Regions from separate parts of the Delftia sp. genome, predicted to be linked through region 2. Evidence: predicted binding sites of a transcription regulator. Region 2 holds the regulator's gene; each other region holds the start of a gene.

Region 1 (3,238 bases), on a different contig from region 2:
CCTGCGGCTGGCCATCGACGACTTCGGCACCGGTTATTCCTCGCTGGCCCACCTCAAGCGCTTCCCGCTGGACCTGCTCAAGATCGACCAGGGCTTCATCCGCGACATCCCGCACAGCGCCGACGACATGGCCATCAGCGGGTCGGTGATCGCGCTGGGGCATGCCATGGGGCTGAAGGTGCTGGCCGAGGGCGTGGAGACGGCCGAGCAGCTGGCATTCCTGCGCGGCAAGGGGTGCGACTTCTTCCAGGGCTATCTGTGCAGCAAGCCCATGCCTGCGCAGGCGTTCGGCGAGTGGGTCTCGGGCAACGAGGGAATGTGGGCCGTGCAGGGGTGAAGCTCAGTCCACCCGACCCGCATCCGCCCGCGGTGCCGGCGGGTTCCTGAACTTCTCGCGCAGCTCTGCGCAGTGATCCTTGGCCGGCAAGGCGTCCGTCTTCTGCAGCCAGTCCACATCGGATTCGTGCGCCACCGATGTCTCGCCTGCCTGCGCCACGGCCACTTTGGCTGCTGCGGACTCCGGCAACCAGGTCGGGATGCCCACCCCGCGCAGGACATGGCCCCGCCCGGCCACCAGCACCACGGTCTTGCCAGGCCTGATCGCCGCCTTGGCCACCTCGGCCATGCTGGCATCGCGGGCCAGCTGGATGCGGGCCATGGGCGGCAGCTGTGTGTCGGGCAGCAGGCCGCAGTGGCCTTCGCGGATGGCGTCGAGCTGGCGCTGCCAGGCTTCGGGCGGCAGGTGGGTGTCCAGGTTCTGGTTGCGCATGGCCTGCTTCATGTCGGCGCGGGGCAGGTTGCCGCCCAGCACGGGCACGCCTGCGCGCACGGCGGCCATGACCACGCCGCGATAGCGCGGCCAGGGCCAGGCGGCGTCCTGCCATTGCAGGGCCTGCTGCACAGCGTCCTCGGAGGCATCGCGCGCCAGGCTGGCCGTGGAGCCCGTGCGCGGCGCCATCTCGATCACCAGCGCGGCCAGGCGCTCCTGCGTGGCCAGCTGCTGCACCGTGGCCTGTTGCCAGGCCTGGTGGGCCGCCGCATCGTGCTGCTCGCCCAGCAGCACCAGGGGTGCGTCGGACCAGCGCTGCAGCTGCTGCGTCCAGTCCCGCGCCGGTGTGGAGGAGCTGGCGCAGCCGGCAAGGGCTGCCGCCAGCCATGCGGCCGCAGCCAGGCCGGCAAGGCGCGGGGTGCGGATGAAGGGGCGGAGGGGGGAGCGGACTTGCATGGCCCCATGCTAATCACTGGCCTTGCCCGGGGTCCCCATAGGCCCTGTGGGCATTGGGGGCAGTTGGAAAGGATCCTAGGAATCGGGGCGGGGGCACGGCGCAAACGGGTGGCGCTTGATTCAGGTCAAGACGCGCAAATGCGCCGTGGCTACAGTGCGACCATGCATGGCAAGCCCTCGCTTTCGACCAAGCTGCTGCTCATGGGCGCGGCCTGCCTGCTGGCGGCCGTGGCATCGATCGGCTTCACGCTGTGGGTGGCCTGGCAGCTGGAGGGCGGCGCGGCCGCCGTGAACGAGGCCGGGCGGCTGCGCATGAGCATGGTGCGCATGGCCATGGCGCGCCAGAACGAGGCGCCTGCGCAGTGGCAGGCGCGCGCGCAGCAGTTCGACGCCAGCCTGGACCTGCTGCGCAGCGGCGACATGTCGCGCCCGCTGTTCGTGCCCTGGAGCGACGAGGTCAGGGCGCGCTACGAGCGCATACGCCGCGACTGGAGCGCGCTGCGCACGCAGTGGCAGGCCGAGGACCATGTCGACGCGCAGGTCATCATGGGCAGCGCCGATGCCTTCGTGCGCGAGGTGGACGCCTTTGTCGAAGCCATCGAGGACCGGCTCTCGCGCTGGACGGCCATCCTGCACCTGTTTCAGATGTGTCTGATGGCGCTGGCCATCATCGCGGCCGTGAGCTTCATGGCCACCAGCTACTGGCTGGTGCTGCATCCCGTGGGCCAGCTGCGCTCGGCGCTGGAGCGCATGCGGCGCGGACACCTGGACACGCGCATGAGCGTGGAGGTGGACGACGAGTTCGGCCAGCTGGCCGCAGGCTTCAACCTGATGGCCCAGTCGCTGCAAAGCTCGCACGCCGAACTGGAGGACAAGGTGCGCGAGAAGACCGCCAGCCTCAACGTGCAGCACCAGCAGCTGCAGGCGCTGTACGCGGTCAGCGTGCAGGCGTCGGAGGCCGCCAGCCTGCAGTCCCTGGCCGAAGGCTTTGTGCGCCAGGTCCGCCTGGCGGCCCAGGCCGATGCGGCCACGGTGCGCTGGTCCGACGAGGCCAACGAGCGCTACGTGCTGCTGGCCGGCGACGGCCTGCCCCAGTCCATGTCGGTGCAGGAGCACTGCCTGCACACGGGCGCCTGCCTGTGCGGCCAGCCGCGCGAGCAGGCGCGGCTGCGCGTGATCCCCATCACGCCGGCCAGCGACCTGCAGCTGCCGCACTGCCGCGAGGCCGGCTTCGAGACCGTGGTCAGCATCCCCGTGCAACTGCAGCAGCGCCTGCTGGGCGAGGTCAACCTGTTCTTTCGCTCCAGCGTGGTGCTCACGGACGACATGCGCGACCTGCTGTCCGCCATGGCGCGCCACCTGGCCAGCGCCATGGAAAGCCTGCGCGCCACGGCGCTGGAGCGCGAAGCCGCCGTGGCCGAGGAGCGCGGCCTGATCGCGCGCGAGCTGCATGACTCCATTGCCCAGTCGCTGGCCTTTCTCAAGATACAGACCCAGCTGCTGCGCGACGCCGTGGCCAAGGGCCGCGACGAGGCGCGCGACCGCAGCCTGGGCGAGCTGGAAGTGGGCGTGCGCGAATGCTATGCCGACGTGCGCGAGCTGCTGGTGCATTTCCGCACGCGCACCAGCGCCGAGGACATCGAGGCCGCGCTGCGCGCCACGCTGTCCAAGTTCGAGCACCAGACGGGCATTGCCACCTCGCTGAGCATGACGGGCCAGGGCCTGCCGCTGGCGCCCGATGTGCAGATCCAGGTGCTGCACATGGTGCAGGAGGCGCTGTCCAACGTGCGCAAGCACGCGGGGGCCAGGCATGTGCAGCTGCGCGTGGGGCGCCACCCCTGGCGCTTCGAAGTCTGCGACGACGGCTGCGGCTTCGTCCCCGCCGACGTGGCGCCGGACTCGCTGCATGTGGGCCTGGGCATCATGCGCGAGCGCGCCCTGCTGGCGCAGGCGCTGGTCCATGTCCACTCCCGTCCCGGCGAGGGCACGCGCGTGCTGATCGAGCTGCCGCCG
Region 2 (3,238 bases):
CATGGACGGCGACCACCTGCCCACCACCCTGTACCGTGCCCTGCCCCGCCCCGCCCGTGACCACGCCGCAGGGCGCGGCGCACATGGCAAGGCAATGGGGCCCGCCGACGAGCCCCATGATCAAAGCGGTCCAGAGCAGCGACAACAGCATGGGGCCTAGATGATCCTCGAAAACCGCGCCCGGTTCTTGTCGGCCTGCAGATATCGGTCAAACAGCATGGCCACGCCACGCACGAAGTACCAGCCCATGGGCGTGACCTGGAATCCCTCGTCGCTGATCTGCACCAGCCCCTTGGCCTGCAGGTCCTGAAGCGCCGCCAGCTCGGGGGCGAAGTACTCGCGAAAGCCCAGCAGCCAGGCCTGCTCCATGGGCTCGAACAGCACGGCGCCCTGGCACATGATGGCCATGATGACGGCGCGCCGCACCAGATCATCGCGCGACAGTGCCAGGCCGCGCACCACGGGCAGGTGGCCGGCGTCGATGGCGTCGTAGTACTCCTCCAGCGTCTTGGCGTTCTGGCTGTAGCTGGCCCCCACCTTGCCGATGGCCGACACGCCCAGCGCAATCAGGTCGCAGTCGGGCTGGGTGCTGTAGCCCTGGAAGTTGCGATGCAGCCGGCCCTGGCGCTTGGCCACGGCCAGCGCGTCCTCGGGCAAGGCGAAGTGGTCCATGCCGACGTAGACATAGCCGCCGTCCATGAAGGCCGCGATGGAGCGCGAGAGCATGGCCAGCTTGTCGGCGCCCTGGGGCAGGTCCTCGGCCGCGATGCGCCGCTGCGGCTTGAAGCGCTCGGGCAGGTGGGCATAGGCATAGAGCGCGATGCGGTCGGGCCGCAGCGCATTGACCTGGGCCAGCGTGCGCTCGAAGGACTCGGGCGTCTGCTTGGGCAGACCGTAGATCAGGTCCACGTTGATGGAGGCAAAGCCCAGCTGCCGTGCCGCTGCCACCAGCGCGAACACCTGCTCGGCCGGCTGCACGCGGTGCACGGCGATCTGCACCTGTTCGTCGAAGTCCTGCACGCCGAAGCTCAGGCGGTTGAAGCCCAGTTCCTTGAGCACGGCCAGGCGTTCGACGCTGACGGTGCGCGGATCGACCTCGATGGAGTATTCGCCGCCCGGCTCCAGCTTGAAATGCTCGCGCAGCAGGGCCATCAGCGTGCGCAGTTCATCGTCCGAGAAGAAGGTGGGCGTGCCGCCGCCCAGGTGCAGCTGGCTGACGGCCTGGCCCTTGCCGCAATGGGCCGTGTGCAAGGCCATCTCGCGCGCCAGGTAGTCCAGGTAGACGGCCGCGCGATCGTGGTGGCGCGTCACGATCTTGTTGCAGGCGCAGTAGTAGCACAGCGACTCGCAGAACGGCACATGCACATACAGCGACAAAGGCATGGCCCGCGCTGCGGTACTCGATTTGCGGTGCTCAAGTGCCAGGATATAGTCTTCAGCACCGAAAGCCTCCACGAAACGATCGGCCGTGGGGAACGAGGTGTATCGGGGCCCCGGTACGTCGAAGCGACGCAGCAGCTCTGGGGTGACAGCGGTCATGGGTTTTTTCCTCTAATGTCGTCCACTGTGCCGCAGCCCATTGGCCGCGTCCTTGACTCATATCAAGAGTTGTTCGCGGCAGTGCTGCGACAATTTGATCCAACTCATCGCCATCCACGAGGTCACCGCCGGCGCACTGCTGCGCCGCTGATGTTTACTCCATGAACCTTCAGACCATCAAAGCATCCTGTTCCAATTGCAACCTGCGCGAGCTGTGCATGCCCATGGGCCTGGATGCCGAGCAGATGCAGCGCATCGACGACATCGTGGCCACGCGCCGCAAGGTCAAGCGCGGCGGCCTGCTGTTTCGCAACGGTGAGTCCTTCACCTCGCTGTACGCCATCCGCACGGGCTTCTTCAAGACCTGCGTGGCCACCGAGGACGGGCGCGACCAGGTCACGGGCTTTCAGATGGCCGGCGAGATCATCGGCCTGGATGGCATCGTCAACGACCACCACACCTGCGATGCGGTCGCGCTGGAAGACGCCGAGGTCTGCGTCATGCCCTTCGACAAGCTGGAGGACCTGTCGCGCGAGGTCACGGCCCTGCAAAACCATGTGCACAAGGTCATGAGCCGCGAGATCGTGCGCGAGCATGGCGTGATGCTGCTGCTGGGCAGCATGCGTGCCGAGGAGCGCCTGGCCGCCTTCGTGCTCAACCTGGTGCAGCGCCTCCACGCCCGGGGCTTTTCCAAGTCGGAACTGGTGCTGCGCATGACGCGCGAGGAAATCGGCAGCTACCTGGGCCTGAAGCTGGAGACGGTGAGCCGCACCTTCTCGAAGTTTGCCGAAGAAAACATCATCGAGGTGCGCCAGCGCCATCTGCGCATCCTGGACACGGACGCGCTCAAGCGCATCGTCAACAGCCAGCAGTGCCAGTGACGCCGCAAGGCCCCGCCCCCCGGCAATGAACAGGGCCCGCGATCGCGGGCCTTGTTCATTGCCATTGCAGTGCACGCAGGTTCAATCGCGCCCCAGGCCCTGCATGGCCAGATTTGGGTCCGGCTCGGAGACCACGCCGTCGTTGAGATCGTGCGTGGAGCGTCCCAGCATGGTGGTCATGAGGCTGGACAGCATGGTCACGCCCCAGAAGGCGAAGAAGGCCAGCGTGTAGATTCCCTGCCGCGACCAGCCCAGGTCGCCGAGCCAGTGCAGCTCCAGCGGGTCCACGAAGGCGAATACCAGCATCTCCATCACGGCGGCGGCCAGAAAGGCCGGCCAGGCAATCCACATCCAGCGTTGGGCCAACATCAGCGATCTCCTTGAGCTGTCGAGGGGTGGCTTTCATTGTGCGCGCCGCCCTCGCACCGTGCCAAGCCCTGCGCACCCTGCACTGCCTGTAGGAAACCCTTGGCCCTCGCGCATGCTGGAGATGCCATCCACCATGCAAAAAGGCCGCGACTGCGGCCTTGTGCACGGCATTTTCCTGCGTTCAGCGGTCCGTGGGATGGTCCTGCGCGGGCGTGGCCGCGTGGTTGCGGCCGGTGACCGCGGGCGCCAGGCTCTTGGGCACTTCGCGCACGCCATCGGCACGCTCGTTGATGGTGATGCCATTGCGGTAATAGTCAGGATCGATCACGGGATCGGCGCCATTGATCGCAATGACGGCCGTGACCACGCCAGCCACCACGACGGCGGCCGGGCCGGCCACCACGAGCCAGACATGGGCGAACTTCCACCAGGGCTTGCCGGCGTCCGGA
Region 3 (3,238 bases), on a different contig from region 2:
TTGGTGAGAAGGCCCAGCACGCCGAGGCCGCCGAGCACCACGGCGATGAAGGTCACCAGCACGATGGGCTCATGCGCCATCGGGATGGAGTCCCAGGTGATGCGTCCCAGCAGCCAGTGGGCCTGTGCCGGGGAGGTATGTTCAGACATATCGAGTCTCTTAGGTCGTTTTGGAACGGGCGGCGGGCTGGCCGTCGTCCGCTTCCGCTATCTGCTTATTGCTGTGCGCTGGCGGCCGAGCCGTCGCGCTGGTCCAGGAAGGCCACGACGCGGTCGGCGTTTTGCACCGTGCACACATCCTGGGGCAGGTTCATGCCCACGGCCTTGAGATAGGCTTCACCGCCTGCGGCATCGATGGCCATCATGTGGTGCATGCACATCTTGCCTTCCTCGACGCAGCGGTTGAGCACCTTGTCGTACAGGCCTTCGTCCACGGTGGCGAAGCGCTCGACCGGGTTGCGCTCGCTGGGCTTGACCAGATTCAGGTAGGTGTCGCGGTTCAGGGCCTTGCCTTCGGACTTGGCCTTGGCAACCCACTGCTCGAATTCCTCGTCGCTGAGGCCGTGGAACTTGAACGTCATGCCCGAGAAGCCGGCGCCGCTGTAGTGCGATGCCAGGCCGTGGAACACACCGGTCTTGTTGATCACTGCGTTCAGCTCGGTCTGCATGCCGGGCATGGCATAGATCATGCCGGCCAGGTCAGGCACGTAGAAGGCGTTCATCGTCGAGGTGGCGGTCAGCTTGAAGTGGATGGGACGATCCACGGGAGCGGCCAGCTCGTTGACGGTGGCGATGCCCTTTTCAGGGATGAAGAACAGCCACTTCCAGTCCATGGCCACGACCTGCACTTCCAGCGGCTTGACATCGGTGCTCAAGGGCTTGGAGGCCGAGACGCGGTCCAGCGGGCGGTAGGGGTCGAGCTTGTGGGTGCTGATCCAGGTGATGGCGCCCAGCGCGATGATGATCATCAGCGGCACGGACCAGATCACCAGCTCCAGCGTGGTGGAGTGGTGCCATTCGGGGTCGTAGTGGGCCTCGGTGTTCGACTGGCGGTATTTCCAGGCGAACAGCAGCGTGAGGATGATCACCGGGATGATGATGATCAGCATCAGCAAGGTGGCCGTGACCACCAGGTTGCCTTGCTGCGCGGCGATATCGCCGGCCGGGTTGAGCACGACGGCTTTGCTGCAGCCAGTGAGACTGGCTGTCAAAGCGGCCGCGGTGAGCCACGCAGGCCCACGGAGTTCCTTGATTTTTAGCATGCTAGGGGCGCAACAAGAGCGCGTTTACATAGAAACGCGGATTACAAGATCCGGGCAAATGTATTACGAAGTATAAATTTGTCCATTGGACATTTTGTCCAACGTCAAGGAGAAGCCGGGAACTTTCTGCTACCTGGCGGGGCAGGCAGCGGGGTCCCGGCGGCCCGGAGGCCGCATTTTTCGGCCGCGCGCAGCAGGAAAAACACCAAGTCCGGTCGAGGTGAAACCGCCTTGCGCCAGATCAAGCGAGGGCGTAGAACGGAGCTGTCAGTGAGACGAGACAAGGAGCATCCATCTATGAGCGGCCTCGACACAACTGCAAGCTTCCCCAACGGAAGCTACGAAAGCAAGGAATCTCTGTCCCGCGCCGACACCCACGAAGATGTCACGCCCAACGAGATCGCCGTCGGCGTGATCCTGGGGCGATCCTCGGAGTACTTCGACTTCTTCGTGTTCGGCATCGCCTGCGTGCTGGTCTTCCCGGCACTGCTGTTCCCCTATCTTTCCAAGCTTGACGGCACGTTGATGTCGTTCGGCATCTTCGCGCTGGCCTTCGTGGCGCGGCCGTTGGGCACGGCGCTGTCCATGGCCGTGCAGCGGCGCTGGGGCCGGGCGACCAAGCTGACGCTGGCGCTCTTCCTGCTGGGCGTGTGTACGGTGGGCATGGCTTTCCTGCCCAGCTACCAGCAGGCGGGCGTGAACGCCATCATCGTGCTGGCGCTGCTGCGCATCGGCCAGGGCATTGCACTGGGCGGCTCCTGGGATGGACTGCCGTCGCTGCTGGCCATGTCGGCGCCCCAGAACCGGCGGGGCTGGTATTCGATGATCGGGCAGTTGGGTGCGCCGCTGGGCTTTGTGCTGGCGGCAGGCCTGTTTGCCTTCATCTATGCCCATGTGGATGCCGACGAGTTCCTCAGCTGGGGCTGGCGCTATCCCTTCTGCGTGGCCTTTGCCATCAACGTGGTGGCACTGTTTGCCCGGTTGCGCCTGGTGGTGGGCCAGTCCTACACCGAGCTGCTGGCGCAGCGCGAGCTGGAGCCCATGGGCGTGGTGCCGCTGATGCGCGACGAGGGCCGCAACGTGGTCATCGGCGCCTTTGCAGCCCTTGCCAGCTTTGCGCTCTTCCACCTGGTGACCATCTTCCCGCTGTCCTGGATCTCGCTGTATTCGGACCAGTCGGTGAACCATGTGCTGGGCGTGCAGATCGTTGGCGCCTTCTGTGCAGCCGGCGCCATCATGGTTTCGGGCTGGCTGGCCGACCGGGTGGGGCGGCGCAACACGCTGGGCACCATGGCCTGCCTGATCGGCATCTTCAGCTTTGTGGCTCCCTGGCTGCTGGGCAGCGGCACCACGGGCAACAACGTGTTCATCATCGTCGGCTTCATCCTGCTGGGCCTGTCCTACGGGCAGGCGGCAGGCACGGTGACGGCCAACTTCCCCTCGCGCTATCGCTATACGGGCGCGGCCCTGTCCTCGGACATGGCCTGGCTGGTCGGCGCGGCCTTTGCCCCGCTGGTGGCGCTGGGCGTGTCCTCGCGCTTCGGACTGGTGGCGCTGGGCATCTATCTGCTGTCGGGCGCGCTGTGCACGCTGGCGGCGCTGGGCATCAACCGGGCCATCGAGACGCGCGACTGAACGGGCCCTTGCAAGCCAAAGGCCGGCTCTGCCGGCCTTTTTTGTCGCCGGGCCGCCCCAAGGCAAAAAGCTGGCCCCCTGGGGGCAGCGGACCTTGCGAAGCAGGGGAGCGTGGGGGCATTTTCCGTTGCGGCTCCGCCTCAGGGGTTTTCACCGTAGCGCTGCTTGAAGTCGAATTCGAGCCTGTCGCAGTCCTGCACCGATTCAAACTGCTGCGTCTTGCGCTCGGCCTCAGGCCTGGCGGTTTCCTTGCGGCAGATCTTGATGGTTTCGCGCTCCACCCAGCGCGCCTCGCCTTCGGGCGTGGACAGCAACTGGCCAGCCAGCATGAGCACAGCGAAG

Evidence for each region. The regulator FNR, encoded in region 2, switches genes on or off when oxygen is low (the NO sensors DNR and NnrR bind a similar motif). The targets are predictions, from matches to a motif close to TTGATNNNNATCAA.
Region 1: the regulator FNR is predicted to act here: its motif matches at 1,341-1,354, upstream of AC5I49_RS19515 (type IV pili methyl-accepting chemotaxis transducer N-terminal domain-containing protein).
Region 3: the regulator FNR is predicted to act here: its motif matches at 1,356-1,369, upstream of cyoA (ubiquinol oxidase subunit II).

The regions. Positions count from the first base shown of each region.
Region 1 covers NZ_JCABYI010000030.1:645,841-649,078, reverse strand. Annotated here, with positions in the region: gene AC5I49_RS19525 (putative bifunctional diguanylate cyclase/phosphodiesterase) at 1-337, shown strand, start outside; gene AC5I49_RS19520 (ChaN family lipoprotein) at 341-1,225, opposite strand; gene AC5I49_RS19515 (type IV pili methyl-accepting chemotaxis transducer N-terminal domain-containing protein) at 1,388-3,238, shown strand, end outside.
Region 2 covers NZ_JCABYI010000009.1:201,508-204,745, reverse strand. Annotated here, with positions in the region: gene AC5I49_RS07275 (sulfite exporter TauE/SafE family protein) at 1-151, opposite strand, end outside; gene hemN (oxygen-independent coproporphyrinogen III oxidase) at 157-1,539, opposite strand; gene fnr (fumarate/nitrate reduction transcriptional regulator Fnr) at 1,701-2,420, shown strand; gene AC5I49_RS07260 (hypothetical protein) at 2,502-2,789, opposite strand; gene AC5I49_RS07255 (FixH family protein) at 2,971-3,238, opposite strand, start outside.
Region 3 covers NZ_JCABYI010000037.1:192,742-195,979, reverse strand. Annotated here, with positions in the region: gene cyoB (cytochrome o ubiquinol oxidase subunit I) at 1-149, opposite strand, end outside; gene cyoA (ubiquinol oxidase subunit II) at 215-1,261, opposite strand; gene AC5I49_RS26630 (MFS transporter) at 1,559-2,896, shown strand; gene AC5I49_RS26625 (hypothetical protein) at 3,037-3,238, opposite strand, start outside.